2 regions of the Glaciecola sp. SC05 genome follow, and region 2 is predicted to be linked to the other one. Evidence: predicted binding sites of a transcription regulator. Region 2 holds the regulator's gene; the other holds the start of a gene.

Region 1 (15,626 bases), on a different contig from region 2:
AGTGTCACGTTTGCAGTGTTTTTGGAGAATTTCTGACACTCTAACTATGCACTTATCACCAAAGGGATGCCCATGAGTGTCATTAATCACTTTAAAGTGATCGATGTCGATTAATATAAGCGACATTTTTATGCGATTGCGGACACAGTTTCGATATGACGTTAGGGCAAATCTATTGAAACCTGCTCGATTGAGAAGTTGCGTTAAGCTATCTTTTTGCGCCAGTGAGTATAGTTCACGATTTAACTGTTTTAACTGGCGGGTTTTATTATCGACCTGTTCAGATAGCTGTTGATGAAAATCATTCATTACTGCGTGAGAAGATACTAAACGCTCTGCTAGTGTTACCAGTTCAATGCTTATCTTTGCATCATCCAGTAGGCTTGGATGCATCGCCTTATCTGGGAAGTGCTCCGCGATATCTTCTAGTGGCCGCGTAATTTTTCTTGAAAGTTGGTTGGCGATTAGGCCAAATGAGATCAACAAGAAAGTAGAGCAAATTAATAAAATAAAGAAATTGTCCATCATATTCGCGGTGGATTGGGATGGGGAAGTAAGGCTGATGATGCTCCAGCCCTGTTCGGTTTCAATCTGATGATATAAAAATAGATCGTCGCCTACGCTTAGCATGGGAATGGACTTTATCAGCGGATGATTTTGCTGATCCATGTCTATCTTTTGGGTCAGCAAAATATGCGCTAGTGAGCTACTGATCACATTTTTTTCAGCATCAATTATCATAAATTCAGTCGCTGATTTATAAGCCTGCTTTATTTTACTAGCGAAGTCGGGCAGTGCCATAATTCCGACTGCCATGCCAGCATAGTTTTGATCATTGACGATGGGTCTAAGCATCACAATTGCGCGATCACCAGGAATGAATTCAACTGAAATGTTTGCGTATATCGTATCTTGTAAATCGCGTTTGGCATCGGCAAAACTTGGATTGCGGATTAACGATTGATGGGCGCTAAGTTTTAGGCGCTGTTCAAGTCGAGAAGGGCCTACCGCAACAACATTTTCTGCAGAATCTAAAATCAGCGTACTAGAGAAATTTACATGCTCTGACGGAATACTTGCGAGAATTTGTCGAGCCTCATTTAAACTGCCCCCGTTGCTAACGAAGCTTGATAGTGTAGCGAGCGACTGAATATGTGCTTCTAAGGTTCTGTTGATAACTTGAGACATCTCTACTGCAGAAGCTCTTAAATTTTGATTGATAGATGCTTCGTTCTGATTCGAGGATTGATATATAAAAAATAATGAAATCAATAGCGCTGGCAATGTAACGGTCAACATACACAAAGAGAAAATAACCGAGGCTAATTTAGGCGGTTTGACATCATACTGATGTCGATAGATTTCGGAAGGTAACAGCCAACAAACAATGGCAGCCAGTGATACACAAACAAGACCATTAATCGCAAGGGTGAGACCATTTATAAACAGCACCTGCGCAGAGATGTTCGTGGTAAGACTGCTTAGTAATAAAAGCAGAGGTATGCCGATACAAGCCCAATAAAGCATAACCGACTGCAATAAGAATAAACCACGCTTGAGCAAAACGTGAACGATGATAACTTCTAAGGCAAGGATGATGATTAAGTAAGGATCACCGGCATTCACAGCAGTAAATATTGATGATATTGCGACTGCAATGATGGCTGCATTGATGCCTTTTAATACCAGGCACAACAATACAAATACCTGGCCTAAGTATATTGTAAAGCTGCCAAAAAAGCTGATCCCTAAGAAAGCATTAACCACCCCACCGATTGCACCACTATGAAATCCGTAGAGTAAGTTAGGAATAGCAAAAAAAGACGTCTCTGCTGCAGAGTTTCGACGCCTTAGAGTTAGGTCCCTGTCGTTCATTTATCCCTTAAATTTTTTATTTTTATATTTAGAACGTGAACTAAATAATGTTCATTCTAAAGCATTAAGGTCGCTCTACCATCTAATAGAAACTCTAATTTTATCGGAGCGCAATAATTATGCATGTAAACGAGGATTTATGCCAATCAATAAGTATTATTGATAATTTCGTCAAATTTCATGGTTTTCAAAGATGTTAGCGTGCAAATTAAGAATAAACCTTTGTTAAATGTTTATAATTTGCCAAATATAAAGAGAAAGTGCCCATTAGAGACTTAAAATAAGGCGGCGGATCGGCGCTGAAACCGAATGAAAACAATGCTATTATCTTGCCGTTTTTCATTACATAACTTTGCCTGTGGATACTATTCAAAAGAATCACCGTTTCTCCGTTGCCCCAATGCTGGATTGGACAGATCGACATTGCCGTTACTTTTTGAGATTGTTAAGTACTGAAACCATGCTCTATACCGAGATGGTGACAAGCGGTGCAATTATTTATGGTAAGGGTGACTATCTAGGTTTTGATGCTGCAGAGCACCCACTCGTGCTTCAATTAGGCGGAAGCAATCCGTCAGATATGGCAAAGTGTGCGGAAATTGCACAACGCAGAGGCTTTGACGAAATCAATATTAATGTAGGTTGCCCGTCTGACCGAGTTAAAAATGGCAGTTTTGGTGCATGTTTGATGGCAGAACCACAAATAGTCGCTGCATGCGTTGAAGCTATGCGCAAGGAGATTGATATACCCGTCACGGTAAAGTGTAGGATTGGTATTGATGACATGGACGATGATCAGGGGCTTACAAACTTTGTTACACCACTGACAGAAGTCGGCGTAAATCATCTTATCGTTCACGCAAGGAAAGCTTGGCTGAAGGGGCTCAGTCCAAAAGAAAATAGAGACGTTCCGCCATTAAATTACCCTCGCGTTTATAGACTCAAAGAACAATTTCCGGAGTTGTTTGTAACTATTAATGGTGGCATCAATACTATTGATGAAGCTAAGCAGCACCTTACTCATGTTGATGGCGTTATGATGGGGCGAGAGGTATATAGCAATCCATATATATTGCAGACAGTGGATCACGATATTTTTGGATGTAAACAAAACATCGATTTAACTCGGCAAAGTATCGTTGAGAAAATGACTCGCTACATTCATCAGCAGCATCTGCAAGGTGTTAGAGTGTGGCACATTGCCAGGCATGTTCTGGGGCTTTTTCAAGGCCAAGTAGGTGGAAAAATTTGGCGGAGATATCTGAGCCAAAATGGCACTGGTAAGCATAATAACCCTAATTTGCTACTAGATGCTTATGAGCAAGTATTGCTTGCTCAAAACAAAGCTGATTTATTTAGTCAAAATAACCAACCATAGTGGTTAAAATAACCACTATGGACAAATTTTACATTTGTTAATTTCCATAAGTCATTTTATAAAATTTTAAGTAATTGAATAATATAAATAAATTTTAATTTTATTAAACTGGCACAAGTTTCGCAAAGCTTAAGTAACGCCACTATTTGGCAATGCAAAGGAAGTAGCTTGTAGGCTAGTCCTTTTCAATTACTAAACTTTTGAGGAATGATCATGAATATTAAATCCACTATTATCGCAACGACATTAATTGTGGCATCTGCTTTATCAGCACCCGCTTTTGCTCAAGATAATGCTGTCAATCAGGTGTTGACCGGCATGGTAAAGCAAGCTTTTAGTGCGGCATCCAATGAAATTGAAATACAAATTGATAAAACCATTATCACCGCCGGCAATATGCTTTCTTTAAACAACGAAGATGCAAAGGGTGAAGTTACAATCACGGATATTGTCAACGTAGAAACGAGCAAACCAGCAAAGCAAAAAGTCGAGTCAAACGAAGAGTAATCAAATAAGTCCAACATAAGAGGAATATTTGTATGTTAATCCACATGAATTTGCTCAGCTTAGCGCTATCACCCGTTCTATTTTATTTGGGGAGTGCAGCTTTTGTTGTTCTGCTTTCCCATTTAAAGCTGTTGAATACAGATAAATAAATTAATTTAATAAGGTTTAATATTATGAAAACAGTATTTAGTAATGCAAGATTGTTCCGTGATGCCTCCAGTGCAATGATTGCTGGCGTTTGCTCAGGCGTAGCAAAACACTTTGATGTTAATCCATGGTTAGTCAGAGCTGGAGCGATCATCGCCTTTACAATTCTGCCGTTTGCTGTGGCCTTAGCATATGTTCTGGCGATACTTTTATTGCGATATCGATAGAGACACAGGTACACTAGCCTCAGTAGCTTTATAAAAATGGAAAAGTCATGAATTTAAGTACGAAAAGTATTTCAGCGGTCATAGTTGCCATCATGCTAATCATTGGTGCTGTTGGGTTTTGGTGGGGATTTGAACCAGATACCTTCGATGTGAACGATAAAGCTAGGGCCGTCGCTCAACAAAACAATGAGCGTGTGGTTACCGGTTATACCACTGCAACGGCACTTATTTCCGTCGTCGATACCATGTTGAATAAATCTGGTGGCTATCTTTCTAATGACGTGATGCCCCCAGGTGTGCTCATGGATAATATCCCAAGTTGGGAGTTTGGGGTGCTTGAGATGAGCCGAGACCTTGCGCTCGCCATGCGTCAAGATTTAAGTCGCTCACAATCTCAATCTCTCGAAAACCCCCAATTGATTAAGGTTCAAACAAGTCTAAGTATTGATAGTCAGCGTTGGATGTTGCCGTCTTCTGAAGGTGAATATGAGAAAGCGCTAAAAGAACTTCGAATTTATCGATCTGAGTTAAGTCGATTAAGTGAAACAAATAGTCAGTTTTATGCGCGTGCCGACAATTTACGAGATTACCTCAAGCAAGTTGAAAAACGCTTGGGCAGTTTATCTCAGCGCTTGAGCGCAAGCGTCGGTACAGAGTCTTTTAACACTGAGCTTGCCGGCGACGCTGCTGCGCGTCAATCTACTCCGCAGTCGCAGAGAATTATCACTAAGACGAGCTGGTTTCAGCTAGACAATAACTTCTATCAAGCACGCGGAGCAAGCTGGGCGCTTCTGCACTTTTTGAAGGCAATCGAGGTGGATTTTGAGGACGTGTTGCGCAAGAAAAACGCAACCGTGAGCCTTCAACAAATTATTCGTGAATTAGAAGGTACTCAAGATCCTGTGTATAGTCCCGTTATACTAAATGGTGACGGCTTTGGATTTTTAGCGAATCATTCTTTAGTTATGGCTAATTATGTTTCTCGAGCAAACGCTGCATTAATAGAATTAACTGAATTACTGAACCAGGGATAAGAATATGAAAAAGTTTATTGCGGTTTTCGCGCTAACTGCAGCCGCGGCTCTGCCGGTCCAAGCAGATACATTGCTTGGTCTATATGTTGGTGCTCAAGGCTGGAATACTGAAACAGCAGGTGGCTTTGCACAAAATGAATCCTTAGCAACCTTTGCATTCGAAGACAAAACAAATACCAGTTTTTACGCTGCTCTAGAACATCCGATTCCATTTGTGCCAAATGTGAAATTGATCAGAACAACACTAGACATTTCAGGGGTAACCGAATTAGACGGAACCTTTACCTTCGGAGATGAGGTGTATGCCGTTAATTCTCGCTTGCAAACAACCGCCGATCTGATTACCAATGACTTTATTTTGTACTACGAACTTCTTGATAATGATGTGGTGAGTTTTGATGTTGGCATCAGCGGTAAGCAAGTTGAGGGTGATTTTTTAGTTGTTGATACAGACACTCAGCAGAGCAGCTTCGAGTCCTTTAGTGTGGTTATTCCGATGGTTTATTCACGATTTGCATTAGGTTTGCCGTTGACAGGTTTAGGCGCATATGTCGAAGGCAGTTTTTTGTCCATCGACGATAACACGGTAAGTGATTTTCAAGCCGCAATCACCTACAACTTTGTTGAAAGCCTAGCAATTGATATGACCTTGCAAGCGGGATATCGTGCTACCAATATAGATATCGAAGACTTAGAAGACATTTATGCAGACTTAGAATTTAAGGGTGCTTTTGTTGGTTTGCAGTTTCATTTTTAAAGGTTCAGCATAAAAGAGTATAAAAAATTAGTTTTAATTCTTTCAAGTTATTTCAAAAAGCCGCTAGTCTTACACCATGTAAGTAATATTAGCGGTTTTTTAATGTCGTCACAGCAAGACAAAGTTCCATTATCTCTTATTAATCAAGCTCAGCTCTCACAGATCAGTGCAGCGGTTGCCGGCTTGAATAAAGACCAGCTTATTTGGGCGAGCGGCTATTTAGCTGGCTTATCGCAACTCGGCAGTGATGCAGTGGTTTCGCAGCCTTCGGCCGTGTCCGCTAGCAATGTCGTTACTATTTTGTTTGGTTCACAAACCGGAAACTCAAAACATGCCGCTATGGCTTATGCCGAGTCCGCAAAAACATTAGGCCTATCGGCGAAGGTAGTTAGTATGTCTGACTATAAGCCGCGCAAAATTAAAGACGAAACACATTTAATTATATTTGTTAGTACTCATGGAGAAGGCGATGCACCCGATGACGCGGTGGAGCTACACGAATATTTAGGCAGTAAAAAAGCGCCAAAGTTAAACCATCTTAAGTACGCTGTTGTAGGTTTAGGGGATACTAGCTATGAGTTTTTTTGTCAAACTGGTAAAGATTTTGACACGCGCCTGAGTGCCCTAGGAGCAAGCCCGCTCATCGAAAGATTAGATTGTGATGTTGAGTATGAGGCAGAGCTAGCTGCATGGACTCATACACTTAACGATATTTTAGCAAAAGCCATGCAGCCGCAAACAACAGAGATTGCGGCACCCGCGGCATTGGAAAACCCTGCCTATGCGGCCATTTATACAAAGCAAAAGCCATTTTCGGCTGTGCTTAGCGAAAGTTTAAAGATCAGCGGCAGAGATTCAGTGAAAGATATTCGTCACATCGAAATTTCGCTTCAAGACTCAGGTATTCAATACCAAGTAGGGGATGCTTTAGGGGTGTATTTCTTAAACAGCCAAGCGGTGATTGAGCGAATTATCCGTGCTACTCAAAATGACGCAAATGACAAGGTGCTTATCAAGGAACAAGAATATTCTTTGGCTCAGGCTCTGGCTGAACAACTCGAACTCACCTTGAGTTATCCTGGCTTTGTGAAGGCATACCAAAAAGCTAGCGATGATACCTCGCTGTTAGCCTTACTAGCGGATAGTAAGGCCTTACGCAGTTTTTTGGAAGAGCGCCAAATTGTTGATATCGTTGAGCAATTTCCTGCTGACATTCCGGCTCAGTCCTTAGTTGATGCGCTAAGGCCGCTCACCCCAAGACTTTATTCCATTGCTTCAAGTCAAGCGGAAGTTGAGGATGAAGTGCATCTAACGGTGGCACATATCGATTACCAAGCCTTTGGCTTTCAGCATCAAGGAGGTGCTTCAGGCTATTTGTGCACGCACCTTGAACAAGGCGGTGAAGTCAAAGTATATGTTGAGAGCAATGATAATTTTAGACTACCAGCTGACCTTAACACAGATATCATTATGATAGGCCCAGGTACAGGCATTGCGCCTTTTAGGGCCTTCATGCAGGAGCGCGACGCCCAGGCAGCGAGTGGTAAGAACTGGTTGTTTTTTGGAAACCCTAACTTTACCCAAGATTTCCTGTATCAAACTGAATGGCAAGGGTATCTTAAGAGTGGTTTGTTAAGCAAAATCAGCCTTGCGTTCTCTAGAGATCAAGCGAATAAAATTTATGTGCAAGATCGCATGCTGGAACATGGCAAGGAGCTTTATGATTGGTTAGAGGCCGGCGCACATTTTTATGTATGTGGAGACGCAATGAAAATGGCGAAAGACGTTGAATCTACTTTGCTTTCGATTATAGAAAAGCACGGAAATAAGTCTGCACAGGAAGCTAAACAATATCTCTTAGCGATGCGTAAAGCAAAACGATACCAAAAGGATGTTTATTAATGAGCAATGACGAAAAGTATCTTGTTCAAGGCAAATTATCAGACAATGAGCGCCTTAAGAAAGACAGTAATTTACTGCGCGGTACGATTGTGCAAGATCTCAGCGACGACGTTACAGGTGGATTTACCGCGGATAATTTTCAGTTGATCCGTTTTCATGGAATGTATCAACAAGATGACCGCGATATTCGTGCTGAACGAGCCAAGCAGAAACTAGAGCCACTGCATAACGTTATGTTAAGAGCTCGCTTGCCGGGTGGGGTAATTACACCTAAGCAGTGGATTGAGATTGATAAATTTGCGGAAGACTATTCTATTTACGGCAGTATTCGCTTAACCACACGTCAAACCTTTCAGTTTCATGGCGTTTTGAAACCGCATATCAAATCGATGCACCAAACTCTTAATGCTACCGGTATTGACTCTATTGCGACAGCTGGGGATGTAAATCGCAACGTATTGTGTACTTCTAACCCTATCGAATCGGCGGTTCATAAACAAGCGTGGGACTGGGCAGTAAAGATAAGCGAATACTTATTACCCAAAACTAATGCTTACGCAGAAATTTGGCTCGATGGTGAAAAAGTCGACTCGACTCAAGAAGATGAACCCATTTTAGGTAAAAACTACTTGCCACGAAAGTTTAAAACTACGGTGGTGATCCCCCCTCATAATGATGTGGATGTGCATGCAAATGATTTGAATTTTGTCGCAATTGCAGATGGCGATAAGCTAATTGGCTTTAACGTGCTGGTGGGTGGCGGTTTAGCAATGACTCACGGCGACAAAAGCACTTTCCCTCGAAAGGCAGATGACTTTGGTTTTATTTCACTAGATAAAACACTCGATGTGGCTGCCGCAGTTGTTTCCACCCAGCGTGATTGGGGAAACAGAGTAAATCGTAAAAATGCAAAAACAAAATACACTCTAGAGCGTGTTGGTGTTGAAACCTTTAAGAAGGAAGTTGAAAAACGCGCTGACATTACGTTTGCACCAAGTCGTCCCTACAAATTCACCTCAAGAGGCGACCGCTTTGGTTGGGTAGAAGGGATTGACGGCAAACACCACCTAACCTTATTCATCGAAAATGGTCGGATTCTGGATTTTCCAGATAAACCGCTGAAAACTGGCATGCTTGAAATTGCGAAGGTTCACGCTGGCGATATTCGTTTGACCGCGAATCAAAACCTAATTGTGGCAGGAGTATGCTCCTCACAAAAGCAGGTAATAGAAGATATCGCTGTCAAACATAAGCTCATGCAGGCAAGTGTGTCGAAACAACGTCAAGACTCTATGGCCTGTGTTTCTCTTCCAACCTGTCCTCTGGCTATGGCCGAAGCTGAACGTTACTTGCCTGATGCAGTCAGCCAAATCGAAGCGATGCTTGAAAAGCATGGTGTTGGCAATCAAAGCATTATTTATCGTATTACTGGATGCCCTAATGGATGTGGCAGAGCGATGTTGGCAGAAATTGGTTTAGTGGGTAAGGGGCCCAATAAATACAATTTGCACATCGGAGGCGATAGAGAGGGCACGCGTATTCCTCGGCTCTATCGTGAAAACATTAGCGATACTGAAATTATGACAATTTTAGATGACTTAATTGGGCAATGGGCAAGAGCGCAACAAGAAAATGAGAGCTTTGGCGACTATGTAATTCGAGCCGGCATTATTAAACCTGTAGTAGATTCAGCAAGAGATTTTTATGACGAACTTAGCTGAAAAATACAAAGAGCAGAATAGACTTGAATCCTTAGATTTAATTAACAGCAATGCAGCACTATTAAATCTATCAGCGCAGCGAAGAGTCGAGTGGGCATTGGCGCACTTGCCAAGTGGTCAAATCGTTTCTTCGAGTTTTGGCGCGCAATCTGCGGTGATGCTACATCTATTGAGCGAAGTGGCGCCAAATATTCCAGTTGTGCTGACAGACACAGGGTATTTGTTCCCAGAAACCTATCAATTTATTGATCAATTGACTGAACGACTTAAGCTTAACTTGCATGTTTATACCGCGCCTATTACAGCAGCATGGCAAGAAGCACGGTTTGGTAAAATGTGGGAGCAAGGTGTCGAAGGAATATCAAAATACAATAATCTCAATAAAGTCGAACCTATGAAACGAGCCTTAGAAGACTTAAACGCAAGAGTATGGTTCGCTGGTTTGAGGCGAAGCCAGTCAGACTCTCGGGAAAACCTCTCTTTTTTGCAGGAGCAGGGTAAGTACATAAAAGTGCATCCAATTGCTGACTATAATAATAAGATGTTGCATGAATACATGCTCAAGCACGCTCTACCGTATCATCCACTCTGGGAAAAAGGCTTTGTTTCGATAGGGGACTGGCATACTACAAGGGCATTGGAAGATGGTATGAGCGAGCAAGATACTCGTTTCTTTGGTCTAAAACGAGAATGTGGTTTGCATGAGTTTGGCGACGGAGATGGTATATAAGTCCGCGATACTGATAGCAGTTTCCAAAAGCAGATTTTATTTTCCACTAAGGTATTTAAAAAGTAAAGTTCGTATAATTTTTTATACCTAATTATTTGTGATTTTGAATCAGCGTTTACAATAAACTAGTTAATTAAAAGGCTCTGCACTACTAAAATATGGGCTGCTGAGAAATTATTTACATAAAATAGAAAACCAACGGCTTTGTCATCTTTATTTCATCCGACTGTCATATAAATGTAATAAAACTCTGAATTCAATTGATGTCTTTGTTATTTGTATATATACTTTCATGCAACTTAACTGTGAGGAGAAATCAATGAAGAAACTAACGACGTCAGTATTGATGCTTGTTTGTTTTGGTATTTCTGCTGCTCAATCTGACACAGAGACTGCAAATAGTTTTTCTTGTATGAACAAAGAGTCATTTGAAATAAATGCATCATGCATGAGCAATAAAATTGAAAATAGCGATTCTTTTTTAAATGCACAAACTATGTTGTTTGAGCAGAGTGCAAATACTGGGCACGCAATGGCAACACTTACCATAGAGCCAGATACACTTAATATCGAAGTGGTTGCACATAAAGATGCATTCTTGGCAAAACTTCTAAATGATACGAACTAAATCATAGAACCTTATACTGAAAAGCCTCTCACTTGAGAGGCTTTTTTATGATTGCATATTTTACGTCATATTCTAAATCAGGCAGTTTGTTCGCATAAGATTTCCCTAGGCATGAACCGGCGCAGCAGTATAGTAAGCGTACAGCGATTGCCACTTTTCCTTCTGCAAGTTAAAAGATTGCTTGAGTTCTTTATATGCAAAGTCAACCTCAAGTTTCTCGTAAGACTGCTTTAAATCTTGACCTTTGTCGAGCATGAGCTTTTTCTTTGCGGAGTAATATGCTGCCATTTTATGCACTAAAATATCGTATTCAGTTTGAATTTTTGCAGCGAGCTCATCAGCGTTTGGTAGATTAACTAATTTTTTCTTGGCATATTTGAGCTGCATTTGTAGTTTCGCTTTCTCGATTCGCTCTTCAGGAGTGATTCTTAGGTTGCTGGTTAATTTAAACCATGAGAGTGATTTAATTAGCCATTTAGTAGGATCGAACTGCCACCAATGAATTCCATTACGGTAATCGTATTCAAAAATATGATGAAAATTATGGTAGCCTTCACCGAATGTAAAAAATGCTAATACGCCATTATCTCTTGCGGTGTTCGAATCAGTATATGGACGTGATCCCCATATGTGAGCAAGCGAGTTTATAAAAAACGTAACATGATGAACAATCACCAGTCGAGCGACCCCAGCGATTAATATCATTCCTAATATATCGCCATTTAACCAGCCTAATAGACCAGTGATTCCGAAATTAGCAATCAGCACGATTGGCAAGTAATACTTATGCTGCCACATGACGACTTTATCTTTTTGTAAGTCGCGACAATTTGAATAATCGCTATATGTCTCTGATTGATATTCTCTTAACATCCATCCTATATGAGAGAACCAAAATCCTTTCTTTGCGGAGTAGGGGTCTTTATCATTAACGTCGACGTGTCTATGATGAACGCGATGATCAGAGCACCAGTGCAGGATACTGTTTTGCAGAGCCATTGCGCCGCCTACCGCTAATACTGCTTTGACAATCGGGTGAGCGCTGTACGCTTTGTGAGACCAGAGGCGATGATATCCTGCAGTAATCGACATGCCGGTAAAAAAGAACAATACCACTGCCACGATGACTTCAAAACGGTCTACACCACTATGAGCAATCCATAAAGGAGCGCCGATAACAGCAATTAATGTGGTTACAACAAAAACGGCTATATTGAGAGGGATGATTGGGGGTTTTTTCACTAAAAAATTCACCTATATATTCAGCGTACAACTGTGCGCTTAATTTAACGTTTCGGGTGCTCTTTGGCAAGTTTTATATTGATAAAACTGCCGTCCTGATGTAAACATATCCGAATGAATCGACAACAACAAAAACTACAAACGCGTCAAAAAATCGTTGATGCTGCTTTCATTCTCTTAGATGAAAATAAGAGCTTTACCGCTATCAGTCTTCGTGAAGTTGCTCGGGAGGCCGGTATTGCGCCTACATCTTTCTATCGGCATTTCTCAGACATCAATGAACTAGGTCTAACTTTAGTGGATGAGTCTGGACTCGCGTTAAGGCAACTTATGCGAAAAGCGCGCCAACGCATCCAAAAAGGCGGCAGTGTGATTAATATTTCAGTCACGACGTTTATGGAATTTATCACCCAAAACAAAAATGTGTTTAGATTATTGCTGCGAGAGCATACTGGAACCTCGTCAGCATTTAGAGCGGCGGTAATGCGAGAGATTCAATATTTTACCGAAGAATTGTCAGATTATATTGTTTCACATTTAAAGCTTCCGCCAAAGGTTGCGCGTCTGCAGGCTGAAGCAATGGTCAGACTTGTGTTTAGTGCAGGAGCAGAGGCATTAGACGCAGATCCAAGAGAAGTTTCCAATATTGCAGAGCGTGTCATTGCACAATTGAGATTCGTCCAAGTAGGTGCCAGTCAGTATGGAAAAAGGCTCAGTTAGCGATGCGCCGAAGAATGACGCCAGTTTCTATATGTTCGGTAAACGGAAATTGGTCGAATAAGGCAACATGCGTGAGTTGGTGACTCACTGCTAGCGCCTTTAAATTTTCGGCCAGAGTATCAGGATTGCATGAAATATAAACGATCGTCTCAAAGCGACTAATAAGATTAATGGTGTCGTTATCTAAGCCCGCCCGAGGCGGGTCAACTAAGACCGTTGTGAATTCGTATTCGCTTAAGTTGACATCCCTAAGGCGATAGAATTCTCTGGTCTTATTGTATGCCTGAGTAAACTCCTCGCTACTCAAACGGGCAATGGTGAGATTGTCTATGTTGTTTTCGCTGATGTTATATTGAGCTGCGGCAACCGATGTCTTTGATATTTCAGTCGCTAATACTTTATGAAAGATTGTGGACAAGGGCACAGAAAAGTTACCGGCCCCGCAGTAGAGTTCTAATAAGTCCCCAGTGCCATGCTCTAGATTATTTATTGTCCATTCGATCATCTTCACATTTATTTCAGCATTAGGTTGTGTAAAGCTATTTTCAACCTGTTTAAATTTGTAGCTCTGTGAGTTTATGGAAAGTCTCTCAATGACATATTCATTTCCTAAGACTAGCTTTTGTTTTTTCGAACGTCCGATAATATTAACTTCGCCCAACTGTGATAATTGGAGTCGCAAGCTTTCAGCTTCATCTGACCAGCTCTCATCGAGGGGCTTGTGGTAAATAAGTGATACGATCAACTGCTTATTAGTACTGGCCAGGTAATCAATTTGAAATAATTTTTTGCGCAGTGCTCCATGTCTCTTTACAAATTCAATTGTGCTTTGCATCGCATCATTTATAAGTGCACAAGCCGCGGGAAGCCGCTCGACCTTATATTGAAGTTTGGTATTTTTGTCGAACATAATGTGGTAACTATCGTCACCGTCGTGCCAAATTCTAAATTCCGCTCGCATCCTATAACCTTCGGGCGTTGACTCGAATGTGGAGATGCTTTCTTGAAAAAAAGGCGACAGTAAAGACGACAATCTATTATGTTTTTCAAGTAGTTGAGCTTTGTAATCAGCCTCTAGAATTTTCATATCACTCATAACGTTCATTAGTTGCATGGCGCAAATTGTAACCTTGTAAAAAAAATTACCAACTCTTTATTAAAGAAAATTATTAATTGCCGATAACTATGCTGAGGATAGTGAGGTATCTAATATGAACACTTTAGAAATAAAGGCTGCTTTTCCTGATGTTTCAGGGAAACGTGTAGCTAATGTTTTCGAATTTAAAGATCAGCAAGGTATTACACGCGAGCGAAGCGCGGGTGCAAGTGACACCTACAGGTCAGCAAACGCAAGTGATGCAGTTGCCGCAAAAGTATTGTCGTTTTCAATCGGCCAACGATTCGAAGGCTCGCTGGCGCTTAAAAACATTGACGCTTCACAGAAGCAGAACAAACTTCAAGTTATCGACGGCTCAGCGGTGTTTAACATCGACAAAGTCGTGGATAATGTTTTAGGTTTCGTTAACGCGGCGCTTACCGAACTGTCAAAAAATGGTGCGAATTCAGATGACATAGCATATTTTAAACAGCAGGCTGTCGATGGTGTCAACTACGGTGTTGATCAAGCGAAAGAAGAGTTGGCAAATGTCAGCGATGAAAAACTCAGCAAAAGTATAGAGGACAGCCGCACGAGAATAATCGTTGGTATTGATAGCATGCCTGTTGAACCAGCGAAATATCTCAAAAGCGTTAAAGAAACTGCTAATGACGCATTAAACGATTTTACTATCCGAACGAACTCAGGGAAACCAATTGATATAAGCTTCGGCCCTAAAGCGTTTTTGAATGACCCTTCTGATAAATTTCAAAAGCAGATGTTTACAACGCAAGCATCTAATTTGTCATTTAGCGTAATGGGTGAGTTAAATAGTGATGAAGCAATAGCTTTTGCGGATCTAGCTAACCGTGTAGACGACTTAGCGAACACTTTTTACCGTAAGAACATGGAAGGTGTATATAGTAAAGCTGTTGGTCTTGGTTATGATGATAGCGGACTACTAAATTTGTCTATGCAGCGTAATGTCGCAGACAAAAAGAGTCTTACGAATGCTTATGAAAATATAAAACATCTCAATGAAAATTCAAAACTAGAAGATTTAGCATCTCCAAAAGCGGTGGCAGAATATATCGCACGTTTAATGAATGTAATGGAAACGTCTGAGCGTGAACTTGCGTCTGAACAAGACTATAATCAAGTTATTAATGGACTAGTGAACCAGATGAAGGACGTACAGGTGCCTGATTTACTTCAAGCGATAAATAGGTTCCATGCCTTCAATTCGAAATTTGTAACGGTTGAGTAAAAACACATAGCCGCTGATGGATTTACCATCAGCGGACACTGCTGAGGATTTATTCAGTTTTATCTTTAGCAGGTCTAACCTTTATTGTACGGTCCATGTACTCTGAGTCGTTAAGTTTTTCAATGTAAATATCTTGTTTTGATGCTTCTACTTCAACAAACCCAAAACCCTTGCGGCGACCAGTTTTACGATCTTTCATTAATCTAACCGACGTAACTGTCCCAATTTCTTCGAAAAGTGATTTGATGCTTATTTCATTTGCTTTATAAGGCAGATTACCGACGTATAAAGTAGTGATGCTAGCATCTGTGTTTACGGGTCTTCGTGGAGCTGGTGTGACATTTGCGATTGGCGCAGAAGTGTTACTACTAGCGCTGGTCGATAACAATGTTGGT
Region 2 (15,626 bases):
TGTATTTTGAGTGCGAAGATATTCTTAAATGTGCGCACAAGGCCCGAAAATTAGCCTTGAGCGCATCTAGTTCGCTTACTTAAGATCCATACCTTGAATGATTTCATGTGCTATTTCAGGTGTGGTGACTGTCGGTTTCTCGTGCAGGTCACCTTTTAGTTGACCCTTACGATGTTTTAGAGCTGCATTGAGCTTTTTAACTGCTTGAGAAATTGCTGGGTACATGACTGCATTTTTGCCTTTTACGGCAACGCTGGCTCCCTCATATTTTGTGGCAACTTCGGCGCTAAACTCTCCGTGCTCTTTGGTTATAAACACATCTAATGCGATAAGGGTAGGAAAGTGGCTGGCAATTTTTGAAAATTTAGTTTGAATATCGTCTTTGAGTGACTGAGATATATCGCAATGATGACCTGACACGTTTATCTTCATAGTTTTTCCTTTTTGCTTTGATTACATTTGGTTCGCTTGCTTTTTTTGCTTTCTTCATTGTTAAGCTTGGGACAAAATTCGCAAAATACAAGCTATTAAAACAATCTTTTTATTTGCTCGGTTCTTATTCTGAAAACGATGGCCAAGCGCTAAATAGCGAAAGTCTGCACGAACAAAGCCATAAGCCAATTACGAGTGCTTAAACATAGAGCCAAATATTCGTTTAAGCAGCCCTAGATTAATGTGAGCATCGTTATTTTGCGGACCACTATCTGTCATCGACCCATTTCATGATTATAATAGTGTTTGTTTTGCTATAATTGCAATTTACGGTCAACAATCAAAGGATAGGATGATGAAAAAAGCCTTAATTATACTTCTCGCGTTAGGAGCACTCATTGCGGCTGGTGCATGGTATTTGCTCAGCGGTGCGGGCGACATGATTAAACAACAAATTGAGCAGCAAGGTAGCAAATACCTAGGTACATCGGTGTCGGTCCTTAACGTTGATTTAGCATTAGCAGATGGTCGTTTGACAATTAACGACTTAGATGTAGAAAATCCGCAGGGCTTTAGTCAATCCGATGCTTTTAGTCTTGAGTCTATTACCCTTGATTTAGGAAACATCACCAGCGAGCCGTATACGGTGCAAACAGTCAGCTTAAATGCGCCAGAAATTTTGTATGAAGTAGATGCATCAGGAAACGGCAATTTATTGGTTTTAAAAGATAATTTAATGAAGAATTTACCAAAGGCAAAAGAGCAACCGGCTGAGCAAGCGCCAGGCGCGAATCCCTTAGTGATTGTCGAGAACGTGACGGTTAGTAAAGTACGTTTAAAGCTAAATTTTGAAAACTTAGATACGGGTGACCTGCAAATAGACCAAAAAGTTTATGAAATTGAGCTTCCCACCTTTAACGCGGGCTCGGTTGGCAAACCCAATGGCCTGCCGGCAGATCAAGTAGGCGCTGCAATTGTCAATAAAATGCTAGACAATATTATCGCGCAAGCCAAAGAAGAAGCCAAAAATCGTTTAGCCGACGAGGCCAAGAAAAAAGCCAAAGAAAAGTTAGACGAGGAAAAAGAAAAGTTGAAGAATAAAGCAGCGGATAAACTTAAAGGGCTATTTAACAATAGCTAGCTTATTCATACTAAAACGCTTAAGTGGGTAGCAAGTAGCTGCCCATTTTCTTATCTGTTATGCGCAAATAAATGCGCCTCGCTTAACACTAAAAGGAGTCATAACGTGTTACAAATCGTTTTTATCGCTATTGTGGGAACCTAGTTTTATAACTTATTTGAAGTACCCATAGCGAAAAAGATTGGATATTGTTTGTTATCTATTCTTGCATATTTGATTTTGTTTTTCGTGCTCTCAACGATCATTGGCATTGTGCTAATTTCACTGGGTTTCGATGATGCATTTAAAGACTTCAACTTTGTGATCACCATCGGCGTATCTATCATCAGTTTTGGCGCTTTGTATGCCGCGCGAGAATACATATTGAAAAAGCGCGCTACCGGCTTAAAAGCAACGCATATTTCAAATTAAAAGCTTGTAAAGTCATCATGCATGGCAGGCATTGAATTTCTCTAAAGCCTTTGAGCGAGATACTGCTTTACATTGCTGGTAGATGGTAACGGTTGCGATAGTCTCAAATACTTCAGTTCATGCTCGTTGTTTATAAGCGCAAGCATCAGCAAAGCTCTCAAGCGTTTAAGCGATGGAGTTTTCGCGTGGGTTTTGTATAAAAATCAAGCAAAAAAGCAGTTCATATAAAAAAGCGCGAAAGACTGGCACGTAAGTTGTAATACCCCTCAGTAATTACTCTTAGCTGTCAAAAAATTGTTATATGCAACTAGCTTCTTATTTCCAGCGCGTCGATAAAAATCAGTTTAAGCAGTTTACCACTGGCTTAGGTGCACCTATTGTCGTGCTTGCCCTTATGGGCATGGTGATTCTGCCCATGCCGCCTATTTTGTTAGATGTATTGTTTAGCTTCAATATCGCCCTTTCCCTCGTGATTATTTTGGTCTGCATATTTACACAACGGCCTATCGATTTTGGCATTTTTCCGCTTGTGCTGCTGGTAGCGACAGTTTTACGACTCGCTCTGAACGTGGCGTCGACTCGTGTGGTTTTACTCGAAGGGCATGAGGGTGGAGATGCTGCGGGTAAAGTAATACAAGCATTTGGTGAGGTGGTTATTGGCGGCAACTATGCAGTTGGTGTCGTTGTCTTTGCAATTTTGCTCATTATTAACTTTAAGGTAGTAACCGCTGGTGCGGGTCGCATCTCAGAAGTGAACGCCCGCTTTACCCTAGACGCAATGCCAGGTAAACAAATGGCCATTGACGCCGACTTAAACGCCGGCTACATCGACCAAGATCAAGCTAGAAAACGTCGTGAAGAAATTACAGCAGAAGCTGACTTTTACGGTTCAATGGACGGTGCATCTAAATTTGTTAAAGGTGACGCCATTGCAGGTCTTTTCATCATGCTGATCAATATTGTTGGTGGCTTGTTTATTGGCATGTACCAGCACGATTTAGATTTTTCTAACGCCATGCAAGTGTATACCATGCTCACCATTGGTGATGGTTTAGTGGCGCAAATTCCGTCACTTTTACTTTCGGTTGCTACCGCGATTATTGTTACCCGCGAAAACGACAGTCAAGAAATGGGCGATGAGATACGCGAACAGCTTTCGAACAAAAAAGCCTTATATATAACGGCCGGTATCCTCTTCATTATGGGCATTGTTCCGGGTATGCCTCACTTTGCATTTTTATCGTTTGCAGCAGTTGTAGGTGGTTACGCCTTCATGCGTGAGAAAAATCTCAAGAAAGCTATTGCCGAAGCAGCGCGCGTTGAAGCCATGCCTGAAGCAAAAAGCGGTGTACCTGAAGTCAAAGAACTTGGTTGGGACGATGTCCAACAAGTAGATGTGATTGGCCTAGAAGTTGGCTATAGGCTGATTCCTTTAGTTGATAAGTCGCAAGGCGGTGAACTGCTTACACGCATTAAAGGTGTTCGTAAAAAACTGTCTCAAGAACTTGGCTTCTTAATTCCGCCCGTGCACATTCGTGACAATCTAGACTTTATGCCAAATGCCTACACTATTTCAATGTTAGGGGTGAGCGTGGGCGACGCTGAAGTCACTCATGACTGTGAATTGGCAATCAACCCTGGACAAGTTTTTGGCACCCTCGAAGGCACACCAACAAAAGATCCTGCTTTTGGATTAGAAGCGGTATGGATAAAAGCTAGCCAGCGTGAGCATGCGCAAACGCTTGGCTATACCGTGGTTGACTCGGCTACCGTTATTGCCACGCATTTGAGTCAGTTATTGACCACCCATGCACATCAACTGTTGGGTCATGAAGAAGTCCAGCAGTTGCTCGACATGCTAGAAAAAACCCACCCTAAATTAGTTGAAGGATTAGTACCTGACATCTTGCCTTTAAGCACGGTGGTCAAAGTACTACAAACCTTGTTGTTTGAAGGTGTGCCGATTAGAGACATGCGCACAATTGTACAAACGCTTTGCGAGTATGGGCCGAAAAGTCAAGACCCAGATGTATTAGTGTCCGCGCTGCGGATTGCGCTTAAGCGTTTGATCGTGCAAGAAATAACCAGCGGAGCACAAGAAATCCCAGTTATCACTTTAGCACCCGATTTGGAACAGATGTTGCATAAGTCATTGCAAGCGGGTGGTGAGGACGGCGCAGGGATTGAGCCGGGACTAGCAGAAAAGCTGCAAGAGTCTTTGTCGCAAGCATATCAACAGCAAGAAATAGCGGGTGAGCCTGCAGTGCTGTTGACATCAGGGATGCTGCGCCCTGTGTTATCCAGATTTTTAAAGCAGTCAGTTAGCGGATTACATGTATTGTCGTACCAAGAAATTCCAGACGACAAACAGATAAAAATTGTGTCATCGGTCGGTCAATAAACTGACACGCGATGAACACTAAAGAGCTTAAAATAATGAGGAATGTATGAAGATTAGACGTTTTTTTGGCAAAGATATGCGAGAAGCCCTCAAGCAGGTAAAAGAAGAGCTTGGTGGCGAAGCAGTTATTATGTCTAATAAAAAAGTACCTGGAGGAGTCGAGCTTGTCGCTGCGGTTGACCCTGCTCCCCAGAAAGCTCCAGAAAAACCCATACTCAAAACTACTCGACCTTCGCCAACCTTAAGCGAAGTGATTGGTGATGACATTCCCGATAGTTTGCAAGCGCTTTTAGATAAACAGCAAGGTGGTGGGGCTTATTCAAGATCCCTTCAGCAAAACACACAAAAGCAAACGCAGCAGGCCACGGCCCTGCAGGCAAGGGCAGACGCGAGAGCAGATGAATCGATGGTGCGTTCGCCCGCATTTGTTGAGCCTATAGATGATGATGTGACCTTAGAGAAAAGCCAAGCCGCAAGTTTGACGCCTCCTCCTAGCGTCCTTGAACCCGATCAAATGGACGTCATCAGAGCCGAGTTAGAGTCGATTAAAAACGTGTTAAAATTTCAAGTGTCTGAATTGGCCGATGAACGCAAAAAGCGTAACAACCCTACACATCATTACCTTCAAGAGCAGTTGCTTGGCATGGGCATAGGCCCACAACTCGCGCGCCAGTTTGTTGATTTTTTACCGCATAATGTGGATGAGAAGCAAGGTTGGAAGTACTTACTAAACCTGCTATCGAATCGTCTGCATGTGGGCGGCAATGATATTCTGAGTCAGTCGGGGGTAGTGGCACTTGTTGGCCCTACCGGCACCGGGAAAACGACCACATTGGCCAAGTTGGCGGCAAAATATGCACAAAAATATGGTGCTGATCAAGTTGCCATGATCACAATTGATACTTACCGAATTGCCGCGTTTGAGCAACTAGCAACCTACGGCCGAATTATTGGTTGCAGCGTCAAAAAAGCGCAAAACGCAGAGGAGCTCAATCAAATACTTTCGCAAATGCGCAATAAAAAATTAGTCTTAATCGATACCGCTGGCTTTAGTCAAAGAGACGCTCGCTTGATTGAGCAGCTTAACGATTATCAAGCTGGGCTGTCGGTTAAAATTCGCAAGTACCTCGTATTACCTGCCGGTGCACAGTACCAAGTGCTTAACCAAACGGTTAAGGCTTATCATGCTACTGACTTACAAGGCTGCATATTCACCAAGCTTGATGAGTGCTATAGCTTGGGCGAAGCACTCAGCGTAATTATCGAAAACGACCTGTCACTCAGCTATGTGACCGACGGTCAAAGAGTACCCGAAGATATTAAACTTGCAGACGCTGCAAATCTGACCTTGGTGGCCGCAAAACTTTATAAAAAGTACGGCATGCCTTTACAGGGTCAGGAGACTGCCGCTTTCGCTGGTGGCCTATGATAATCGATCAAGCGAGTAGCTTAAGAAAAATGAATAAGTCCAAACAGATAAAAGTGATTGCGGTGACTGGCGGTAAAGGTGGTGTGGGTAAAACCAATATCACCTTGAATATGGCCGTTGCTGCCGCCAAGCAAGGTCAGCGTGTCATGGTGCTAGATGCTGATTTAGGTTTAGCCAATGTTGACGTGATGTTGGGCTTGCGGGTGGATAAAAACTTATCTCACGTACTGTCCGGCGATTGTACCCTAGATGAAGTGCTGGTAACCGGTCCATACGGCGTCAAAATTGCGCCGGCAACCTCGGGCACCAAATCAATGGCCGAACTAGGACCCCATGAGCATGCGGGTTTGATCCGCGCCTTTAGTGAGCTTAAAACCCCAATCGATATGATGTTAGTGGATACCGCGGCCGGCATCTCTGACATGGTGGTGAGCTTTTCACGGGCAGCTCAAGATGTGGTAATTGTGGTGTGCGACGAACCAACTTCACTTACCGATGCTTATGCATTAATCAAAATTTTAAACCGAGAACATGGCGTGTTTAAGTTCAAAGTAGTGGCCAATATGGTGCGCTCTGAGCGAGAGGGTCGTGAGCTCTACAGTAAGCTATCAAAGGTAACAGGGCGGTTTTTAGACGTAGCCTTGGAGCTAGTGAGTATTGTTCCTTTTGACGAAAACGTACGCAAAGCAGTCAGAAAGCAAACTGCATTAGTTGAAGCTTATCCGGGGTCGCCGGCAGCTAAAGCCATTTCAAAACTGGCTGAAAGCGCAGCGACATGGCCGATTCCCACACAAGCAGGCGGACACTTAGAGTTTTTCATTGAAAATCTCGTGTCTTTGCATGAGTAGGTAAATAAGAGTGAGTAATAAAGTGACCGTATATCAACAGCAAATAGATAAGAACCAATTGGTCGAGCGTCATGCTCCGCTCGTGAAACGGATTGCCCATCACTTGATGGCCAGACTCCCTGCAAGCGTGTTAATCGATGACTTGATCCAATCGGGCATGATTGGCTTGCTCGAGGCGGCTCGTAACTTTGATGGTACAAAAGGTGCAAGTTTTGAAACCTTCGCAGGTATTCGTATCAGAGGCGCGATGCTCGATGAAATCAGAAAAGGCGACTGGACACCTCGTTCAGTCCATAAAAACTCCCGAGCGATTACCGAGGCTATCAACAATGTTGAGAAAGCTACAGGTAGAGACGCCAGAGATACTGAAGTAGCCGAAGTTATGAATGTCTCGGTTCAAGAATATCATCAGATGCTCAATGAGGTAAACGCCGGCAAGCTAGTGGGCATTGAAGATTTAGGGGTCAGCGAAGATGTGCTGACGAATGAAGAAAGCAAGGGCGCTGACAAACCATTTGAAGAAATGATGCAAGGATCGTTTCAGAAAGCGCTCGCGCGGGCGATAACTACTCTACCAGAGCGTGAAGCGATAGTGCTGTCGCTGTATTACGACGAAGAATTAAATTTGCGAGAGATTGGTGAAGTCCTTGAAGTCAGCGAGTCTCGGGTAAGTCAGATACACAGTCAGGCGATGTTAAAGCTAAAAGCAAAGATGCAGTCTTGGCGCACCGTGAAGTAGCTCAATTGATGATTAGTATAGAAAAATTAAATAAAAGATCCCATTGCGGAGGTAGTTTTGGATAAGAACATGAAAATTCTGGTTGTTGATGATTTTTCAACGATGCGTCGCATTATTAAAAACCTGCTGAAAGACTTGGGTTTTACTAATGTTCAAGAAGCAGATGACGGCAACACTGCATTACCCATGCTCAATCAAGGTGATTTTGATTTTGTGGTAACCGATTGGAATATGCCGGGAATGCAGGGTATTGACTTACTTAGGGCCATCCGCTCAAGCGATAAGCTAAAGCATTTACCTGTATTGATGGTAACGGCCGAAGCTAAGAAAGAGCAGATTATTGCGGCGGCTCAAGCTGGAGTGAATGGCTATGTAGTTAAGCCATTTACCGCTGCAACGCTGAAAGAAAAACTAGAAAAAATATTTGAGCGTCTCGCTTAAGTGTTGCTGAAGAGGTAATAAACAATGACGCATGATGCATCATTAATTTCGCTCGAAGAAGCGAAAACAATTGTGGCGCACTTAGAATCCAATGAGATTGAGTCGGCTAACCATATTGTGCATAGCATCACCATGAGAGAATCTATTGAGCTTTTTTCTGAAGTCGGCAAATTGACACGCCATCTGCATAGCTCGCTGCGCAACTTTCATTTAGATGAGCGCATTGCCAATCTTACCAAATCGCAAATACCCGACGCAAAATCGCGCCTTGAGTATGTAATTGAAGAAACTGAAAAAGCGGCTAACTCAACGATGGATGCGGTTGAACGAAGTATGCCTATCGCTGAGGCGCTCAATCAAAGATTAAACACCGTCATGCCAGAATGGAAAAAGCTGATGTCTCGGCAAATTGAGTTAGGCGAGTTTAAGGTACTTTGCCATGATCTCGATACATTGTTGTCTGATGCTCGCAACGATTCGGCCACCTTAAACAGTATATTAACCGAAGTCCTCATGGCGCAGGGTTACCAAGATCTTACCGGCCAAGTTATTCGTCGAGTTATAGAGCTCGTAAAAGACGTAGAAGAGAATTTGGTAGAAGTGCTATCGGCCTTTAGTGACGAAGACCCAAACAAAGACAAATCTGCAAAAAACGGAAATAAAGTTAAGTCTCAACCTTCTAATAAAAATGACGATAACGTTAATGCAGAAGGACCCATAATTAATGCAGCAGATCGAAATGACGTCGTTCATGGACAAGATGACGTTGATGATTTGCTGTCTAGCTTAGGCTTTTAGGAGAGCAAACGAATGTCGTTTGAAGTTGATGAGGAGATCTTGCAAGATTTTTTGGTGGAAGCCGGAGAAATTCTAGAGCAATTGCAAGAACAGCTTGTAGAGTTGGAGAACAACCCAGAAAACTCTGATCTATTAAATGCTATTTTTCGCGGATATCATACGGTTAAAGGCGGGGCAGGTTTCCTTTCGTTAACCGCACTGGTCGATATCTGTCATGGTGCCGAAAACGTCTTTGATATCATGCGCAACGGTCAGCGCACGCTCACGCCAGAGCTGATGGACGTCATTTTACAAGCCACGGATGTGGTAGTTGAAATGTTTGAGAAAGTAAAAGCCAATGAAGCGCTCACTCCAGCCCCCGATGAGCTAATCAATATTTTACACAAACTTAGTACACCTCAAAGCGCGGATGAGCAAATTTTTGCAGAGCAAAACGCAGTTGTAGAGCCCAGCACCAAAGAGCCCGCCGCAAGCGATGCAGCTACAGTTAATTCTCCCTCTCCAGCAAATGCTGATGACGCTATTGAAGAAATTACTGAAGACGAATTTGAAGCTCTGTTAGACGAATTGCACGGCTCTGGCAGCCCCAGTAAAAATCAAGCAAGCGATATTGCACCATCAAGCAGTGACCCTAATTCAGACGACATCAGTGATGACGAGTTTGAGGCCTTGTTAGACGACTTACATGGTAAAGGTCAATTTAAGGCAGAAGACAGCTCGGTCGTTTCTGCAACACCAGAGCTTGATACAAATGTTACGCAAACGGGCAGTGATGATGAAATCACTGATGCAGAATTTGAAGCCCTGTTAGATGATTTACACGGCAGTGGAAAAGCACCGACAATTGCAAACAGCGATGCCAACAAACCGAGCGCAGGCTCTGCCAATAAAAGCCCTGCAAACCAAAGCGATAAGGCAGAATCAGCAGCAACTGAAAATACACCCAAACAAGAACAAGCTCCGCCTACGCCTGCTCCAAAAACTCCGGCAGTATCTGCGGTAAAGGCACCGGCTAAAAAAGCCGAAAAAACTGCCGCACCGCAAGCTGAGACAACCGTCAGAGTAGACACTAAACGCCTTGACCAAATAATGAATATGGTGGGCGAGTTGGTCTTAGTACGTAATCGGTTATTAAGTCTTGGTACTAGTGTAGCTGATGAGAGTATGTCCAAAGCGATTGCTAATCTTGATGTAGTGACCGGTGATTTACAGGGTGCGGTGATGAAAACTCGCATGCAGCCAATTAAGAAAGTATTTGGTCGTTTCCCTAGGGTGGTAAGAGACTTAGCCCGAACCTTGAAAAAAGAAATTAGTTTAGTGCTTGAGGGTGAAGAAACCGACTTAGACAAGAATTTAGTAGAAGCACTAGCCGACCCACTCGTGCATTTAGTAAGAAACTCTGTAGATCACGGTATTGAAATGCCGGATGAACGGGAGGCTGCTGGGAAATCTAGGATGGGTACGGTTAAATTAGCCGCTTCTCAAGAAGGCGACCATATTTTATTGACTATTGCTGATGACGGCAAAGGAATGGACGCAGAAAAGCTCAAGGAAATCGCTGTAAATCGGGGTGTTATGGATGCTGATGCGGCAGCACGTATGTCAGATGTTGAAGCCTTTAGTCTGATATTTGCGCCAGGATTTTCCACTAAGACAGAAATTAGCGACATATCTGGACGCGGTGTGGGCATGGATGTGGTGAAAACCAAGATAAATCAGCTTAATGGCTCAGTTAGCATTAATTCTGAGCTAGGCAAGGGCACCACCCTTGAAATAAAAGTACCTTTGACACTCGCCATATTACCCACACTTATGATTGTTGTAGGTAAACAAACCTTCGCTTTACCGCTTGGTTCAGTGAACGAAATTATTAACATGGATATAGAAAAAACCAATAAAGTTGACGGGCAGTTGACTATGTTAGTGCGTTCAAAAGCGATTCCATTATTCTATTTAAATGATTGGTTAAACCCGATGAGTCCGGTTGAAAATCGCGCGCTTGGTCATGTTGTAGTAGTGCAAATTGGCACCAAACAGCTGGGTTTTGTAGTCGATTCATTAATTGGTCAAGAAGAGGTCGTGATAAAACCCTTAGACGCCTTGCTCCAAGGCACGCCGGGGATGGCCGGTGCGACGATTACGTCAGATGGCGGCATTGCGCTTATCTTAGATGTTCCTAGTTTGCTAAAGCGATATGTGTAAAATCATTGCCCGTAAACCATGCTGATTCAAAAGTTGTGGATGGGGTAAGTGAGCAATACATTTTAAAGCCGCGATGAATATGCGGCTTTTTTAATACCGATAGTTAGGACTCATTTTGAAAATGAGCACGCTTTTTGCTTATTCCTTTCATACAGTTACGCAAGCAAATAAGACACTGATATATTATATGAAAGTTTGGACCGTTGTTAATCAAAAAGGTGGAGTAGGTAAGACAACCACCTCTATCTCAATCGCTGGAAGTCTCTGTGCGCTTGGTTACAAGGTCCTATTAGTTGACTTAGATCCGCATGCATCGCTGACTCATTATTTGGGCGTAGACGCTGATAATTTGACGGTTTCCCTGTATGAGGTCTTCATGCAAAACCCAAGTAAAGACTTTGACATAAATAATGCCCTGCACACTACAAAAGTAGATAATCTTATACTGTTGCCCTCACATATCGCTCTAGCCACCTTAGATAAGAGTTTTGGTAACAGTCCAGGAAAGGGCTTAGTGATTAAAAATGCCTTGAGCGCCTTAGCAAATGACTTTGATTTTGTGATTATAGATTGTCCACCGGTACTTGGTGTATTAATGGTAAACGGACTCGTCGCCGCAGATAAAATTTTAATACCTACTCAGACTGAACATTTGGCTCTAAGAGGCTTAGCGCGGATGCTCAAGACCATTGAGCAGTTGTCGAGTAGCCTTAAGGCAGACGCAAGCGTGATGATCATTGCGACACTCTTTGACCGACGTGTAAATGCCTGCTTATTGGCCTATTCAAATATGCGTAGCGTTTATAAAGGTTTAATATGGCGAGGATATATTCCTGTGGATACCAAATTTCGCGATGCCAGTTATGAGGGTGTACCGGTAAATATTTTGGCTAGTCAGTGCCGTGGTGCTTTTGCTTACGACAAACTTACCAATGAGTTGCTAAAAAATGTCGTATAAAAGCGCAGATCTCGCCATCAATGACTATCTGCATTCGCTCACAGATTTAGTGACTCCTGATAGTAAAACATCAGAACATGCTGATGAATTAGCTTTAGCTGCACAACTGCTTGCAACTGCCAATGCACAACTGATTGATGAGGCGATTAGCACGGGAGACTTGCCAGAAAAAACCTTATTTCACCAAACAAATGTTCCATTTGAAGGCGCCGCTAGCAAGATTGTAAGTAAAGAAAACCCGAGTTTGGTCGAAACAGTAAATACAAAAGAATTAATTGCCCCGCAAGCATTGCATGAACGCTTGCCTAAGCGATTTCAGGCCCTGATTTTTGATGTTGCGGGACTAACATTAGCAGTGCCGCTTATTCAACTTGGCGGCATCATACAGATGCAAGAATTGACCAGACTCCCAGGGAAACCAGATTGGTTTATGGGGGTGTTAGTAAAGCAAGATAATCAGTATCAGTGTGTCGATACAGCGAAGTGGATTTCGCCTAATAAACATGTGGCACCGATACATCAAGGGCAAAGCTATACCTACGTAATTCAGTTAGGCAAAACTAAATGGGCACTGGCTTGTTCGCAATTAGCGACAACCCAGGAATTAAGCCATAGCGATATTAAGTGGCGCGATCAGGGCAAAAACCAACCTTGGCTCGCTGGAATGATTAAACAAAAAATGTGCGCTTTAATAGACGCTAGTCAGTTGATTAAACTGCTAGAATCAAAGCCCGCAAATATACCAGAAGTATTGTAACGGAGTGAAATCTATGTCTGAACAAAGAGCGACAGCATCAGCGGCCGATCCAAATGATGAAGTCTTACAATGGGTTACTTATCGCTTAGATGAAGAAACTTACGGCATTAACGTAATGCAGGTTCAAGAAGTACTGCGTTACACTGAAATTGCTCCGGTTCCGGGTGCTCCAGACTATGTGATGGGGATCATTAACTTGCGCGGCAATGTTGTTACGGTTATTGACACACGTGCCCGCTTTGGTTTGCCACCTTCAGAAATTACCGACAATTCTCGTATCGTGATCATTGAATCTGACGAGCACGTAGTCGGCATTTTGGTAGACAGCGTTGCTGAGGTGGTTTATTTACGCTCTTCCGAAATTGACAGCGCACCAAATGTTGGTACTGAAGAAAGTGCTAAGTTCATTCAAGGCGTCTCAAATAGAGACAACGAGCTATTAATATTGGTTGATTTGAACAAGCTCTTAAGTGATGACGAATGGGATGATATCGGCGGTATTTAAGGTCGCCAAATCAACTGCAATACATATCGTTTTTTTAAAGCTTTATATCCCGTTTTATTTCGACAACGCAAGATTTTAGCGGCCTGAATTGTTCAGGCCGTTTCTTTGTGCACACTTTTACTAGCCAATCCCTGTATTTTTATCTGTATCACTCTATAATCAAGCACATACTGTTTTTTAATAATGGAAAGTCCTCATGCCAGACTCGCTTGCGTTATGGTTTGCCCTAGCTGCATTATTACTGTGTTTCGCGCTCATCGTTGTGCTGTGGGCGTACGCGCAAAACTTAAAAGCAAAACTGATGCAGTCGGTGGGCTTAATTGATGAGTTACATAAACTCAGCAGTTCGCAGTCTGCCAGTATTGATTTACTCAAAACACAAGTGATTGAGGTAAATAAGCTCAGTAAGTCTGTGCGCAAAGAATACGGCGCCATGGCTGAGCAGGTTGATACGCGCATTAGTAAGGTGGAAGACACCGTTGAGCGTCTTGAAGAGCAAGACCCCGCCCTGAAAATGTACAGTCGCGCCAGCAAGTTGGTGGAACAAGGCGCTGCGATGGACGACATCATAGAAGCTAGCGGTCTACCGCGTGCTGAAGTTGAAGTATTGATTTCGCTACACGCACGCAAATAAAAATGCCTCATAAAATATTCAAGGCAGATGTCATTTTTCGTTATCTAAAATAAAAAACCCTTTTTGAAAAGTCATTCGTTAGTAGGGGTAAGGCAGCATCTATGCATATCGGTGCCGGCATTACCTGACAATATTATTATTATAGGATGACCTTTATGATTACCTCTACTTTTTCTCGCCCACTTCAACGAAGCTTCGTTTCTATTGCTATTTTGTTTGCAATGGGATGCGCTGGGCCATCGTTGCAAGATGAGCAAACCCGCAGCGCATCTAGCACAAAAACCCATGCGCATGAAGTTGATAGTCAAATCGAGCAAAAGCTAACTGAGCCTCTGCAAACTTCAGAAGCCGAAGCAATCGTGCTTAGCGCAGCGCGCACAATCGACGGACGCTATAAACGAGAAACTGATAGGTCTGCATTGGCGCCAGCATCGTCACGACTATTGCGCCACCCCGGTGATGCCTTAATGATTCATGCTCCGTTTGCTGAGAACAATACTGAAACCTATCAAGACATCGAGCAAAGTGGGGTCAAATTAACGCGCCTTGCACCGGTTTCTACTTTTTCCATTGATGTGGATACCGGCAGCTACACAAACGCTAGGCGCATGCTGCAACGAGGTATCATGCCGCCGAGCGATGCTGTGCGCATTGAAGAGTTTTTAAATTATTTTGACTATGGCTACAGTGCACCAAAAGAGCTTCATCAGCCCTTTAGCGTCAATACAGCCGTCTCCACTGCACCTTGGGATGCGCAAAAGCACATAGTCCGAATAGGCCTTAAAGGCTACCAGCCAGATAGCTCAAAAAGCGCCGGCAGTAACTTAGTTTTCTTACTTGACGTTTCGGGCTCTATGAACCAAAGCGATAAACTGCCGCTATTAAAACGCTCACTGTCGATGCTTACCTCACAGTTGACAGAAAACGATAAAGTGTCGATTGTGGTATATGCAGGAGCCTCAGGTGTGGTGCTTAGTCCGACCAATGGGAATGACAAACTCACTATTGAAAATGCATTAAATGCCCTGCAGGCCGGTGGTTCTACAAACGGTGCTGCAGGCATTGAACAGGCCTATCAGATAGCGCAAAGTACCTTTATTAAAGGCGGCGTCAATCGGGTGATCTTGGCTACCGATGGCGACTTTAACGTCGGCATCAGTGATCATAATGCCCTCATTGAACTGATCACACAAAAACGAGAAAAAGGCATTGCTTTGACTACCCTAGGATTTGGGCAAGGTAACTACAATGACTACTTAATGGAGCAACTCGCTAACGCTGGCAATGGCAATTATGCGTATATCGACAATATCAACGAAGCTAGAAAAGTCTTAGTCGACGAGCTCCAATCCACCATGCAAATGATTGCCCAAGACGTCAAAATTCAGGTAGAGTTTAACCCTGAGGTAGTCGCAGAATATCGTTTAATAGGTTATGACAACCGTGCGCTTGCCAATGAGGATTTCAATAACGACAAAGTAGACGCTGGCGATATTGGCGCAGGGCATCAAGTAACGGCGCTTTACGAAATCACACTGGTCGAGAGTGACGGTAAATTTAATGACGACTTGCGTTATGCAAAACCAGCGACAAATGCACACAGCACTAATTTGAATGAACTAGCGCATGTAAAGCTAAGGTTTAAGCAGCCCCATGCCAAGCAAAGCCAGCTTATAGAACAGATTGTGTATCGCGACGAGATTACGAATTTTGAGCAACAAAGCGGCGATTTTAAATTTGCAGTGGCCGTCGCAAGCTTTGCCGAACGGATAAAGCAGAGTAAATATACGCAAAATCTAGACTATCAATGGATTGCAAGTACCGCTCGACAAGTTAAAGGTGACGACGTATTTGGCTATCGCAGCGAGTTTATTCAATTAGTTAACACCGCTGACGCGCTAAAATAGGCGCGCTAGCATCACTTCACTTA

What was found. Region 2 encodes FliA, which starts transcription of late flagellar genes. Its sites were predicted from a motif close to CTAAAGNTNNNNNNNNNNNNGCCGATA; they were not measured.
Region 1: AB9H30_RS14285 (DUF5610 domain-containing protein) is a predicted target of FliA. The motif match lies at 14,024-14,050, and genes of this name have one in related genera.

The regions. Positions count from the first base shown of each region.
Region 1 is NZ_JBGIYY010000016.1:554-16,179, reverse strand. It holds gene AB9H30_RS14350 (diguanylate cyclase) at 1-1,875, opposite strand, end outside; gene dusA (tRNA dihydrouridine(20/20a) synthase DusA) at 2,234-3,253, shown strand; gene AB9H30_RS14340 (hypothetical protein) at 3,467-3,760, shown strand; gene AB9H30_RS14335 (PspC domain-containing protein) at 3,934-4,134, shown strand; gene AB9H30_RS14330 (DUF2333 family protein) at 4,182-5,168, shown strand; gene AB9H30_RS14325 (TIGR04219 family outer membrane beta-barrel protein) at 5,173-5,925, shown strand; gene AB9H30_RS14320 (assimilatory sulfite reductase (NADPH) flavoprotein subunit) at 6,028-7,827, shown strand; gene cysI (assimilatory sulfite reductase (NADPH) hemoprotein subunit) at 7,827-9,548, shown strand; gene AB9H30_RS14310 (phosphoadenylyl-sulfate reductase) at 9,532-10,278, shown strand; gene AB9H30_RS14305 (hypothetical protein) at 10,598-10,906, shown strand; gene AB9H30_RS14300 (acyl-CoA desaturase) at 11,012-12,148, opposite strand; gene fabR (HTH-type transcriptional repressor FabR) at 12,263-12,868, shown strand; gene trmA (tRNA (uridine(54)-C5)-methyltransferase TrmA) at 12,861-13,964, opposite strand; gene AB9H30_RS14285 (DUF5610 domain-containing protein) at 14,080-15,231, shown strand; gene AB9H30_RS14280 (RNA recognition motif domain-containing protein) at 15,281-15,626, opposite strand, start outside.
Region 2 is NZ_JBGIYY010000001.1:223,380-239,005, forward strand. It holds gene hpf (ribosome hibernation-promoting factor, HPF/YfiA family) at 76-432, opposite strand; gene AB9H30_RS00965 (hypothetical protein) at 788-1,573, shown strand; gene AB9H30_RS00970 (hypothetical protein) at 1,766-1,984, shown strand; gene flhA (flagellar biosynthesis protein FlhA) at 2,286-4,385, shown strand; gene flhF (flagellar biosynthesis protein FlhF) at 4,432-5,814, shown strand; gene AB9H30_RS00985 (MinD/ParA family protein) at 5,811-6,662, shown strand; gene AB9H30_RS00990 (RNA polymerase sigma factor FliA) at 6,673-7,401, shown strand; gene cheY (chemotaxis response regulator CheY) at 7,459-7,842, shown strand; gene AB9H30_RS01000 (protein phosphatase CheZ) at 7,867-8,640, shown strand; gene AB9H30_RS01005 (chemotaxis protein CheA) at 8,653-10,842, shown strand; gene AB9H30_RS01010 (ParA family protein) at 11,030-11,800, shown strand; gene AB9H30_RS01015 (chemotaxis protein CheW) at 11,790-12,557, shown strand; gene AB9H30_RS01020 (chemotaxis protein CheW) at 12,571-13,062, shown strand; gene AB9H30_RS01025 (DUF2802 domain-containing protein) at 13,259-13,696, shown strand; gene AB9H30_RS01030 (von Willebrand factor type A domain-containing protein) at 13,852-15,603, shown strand.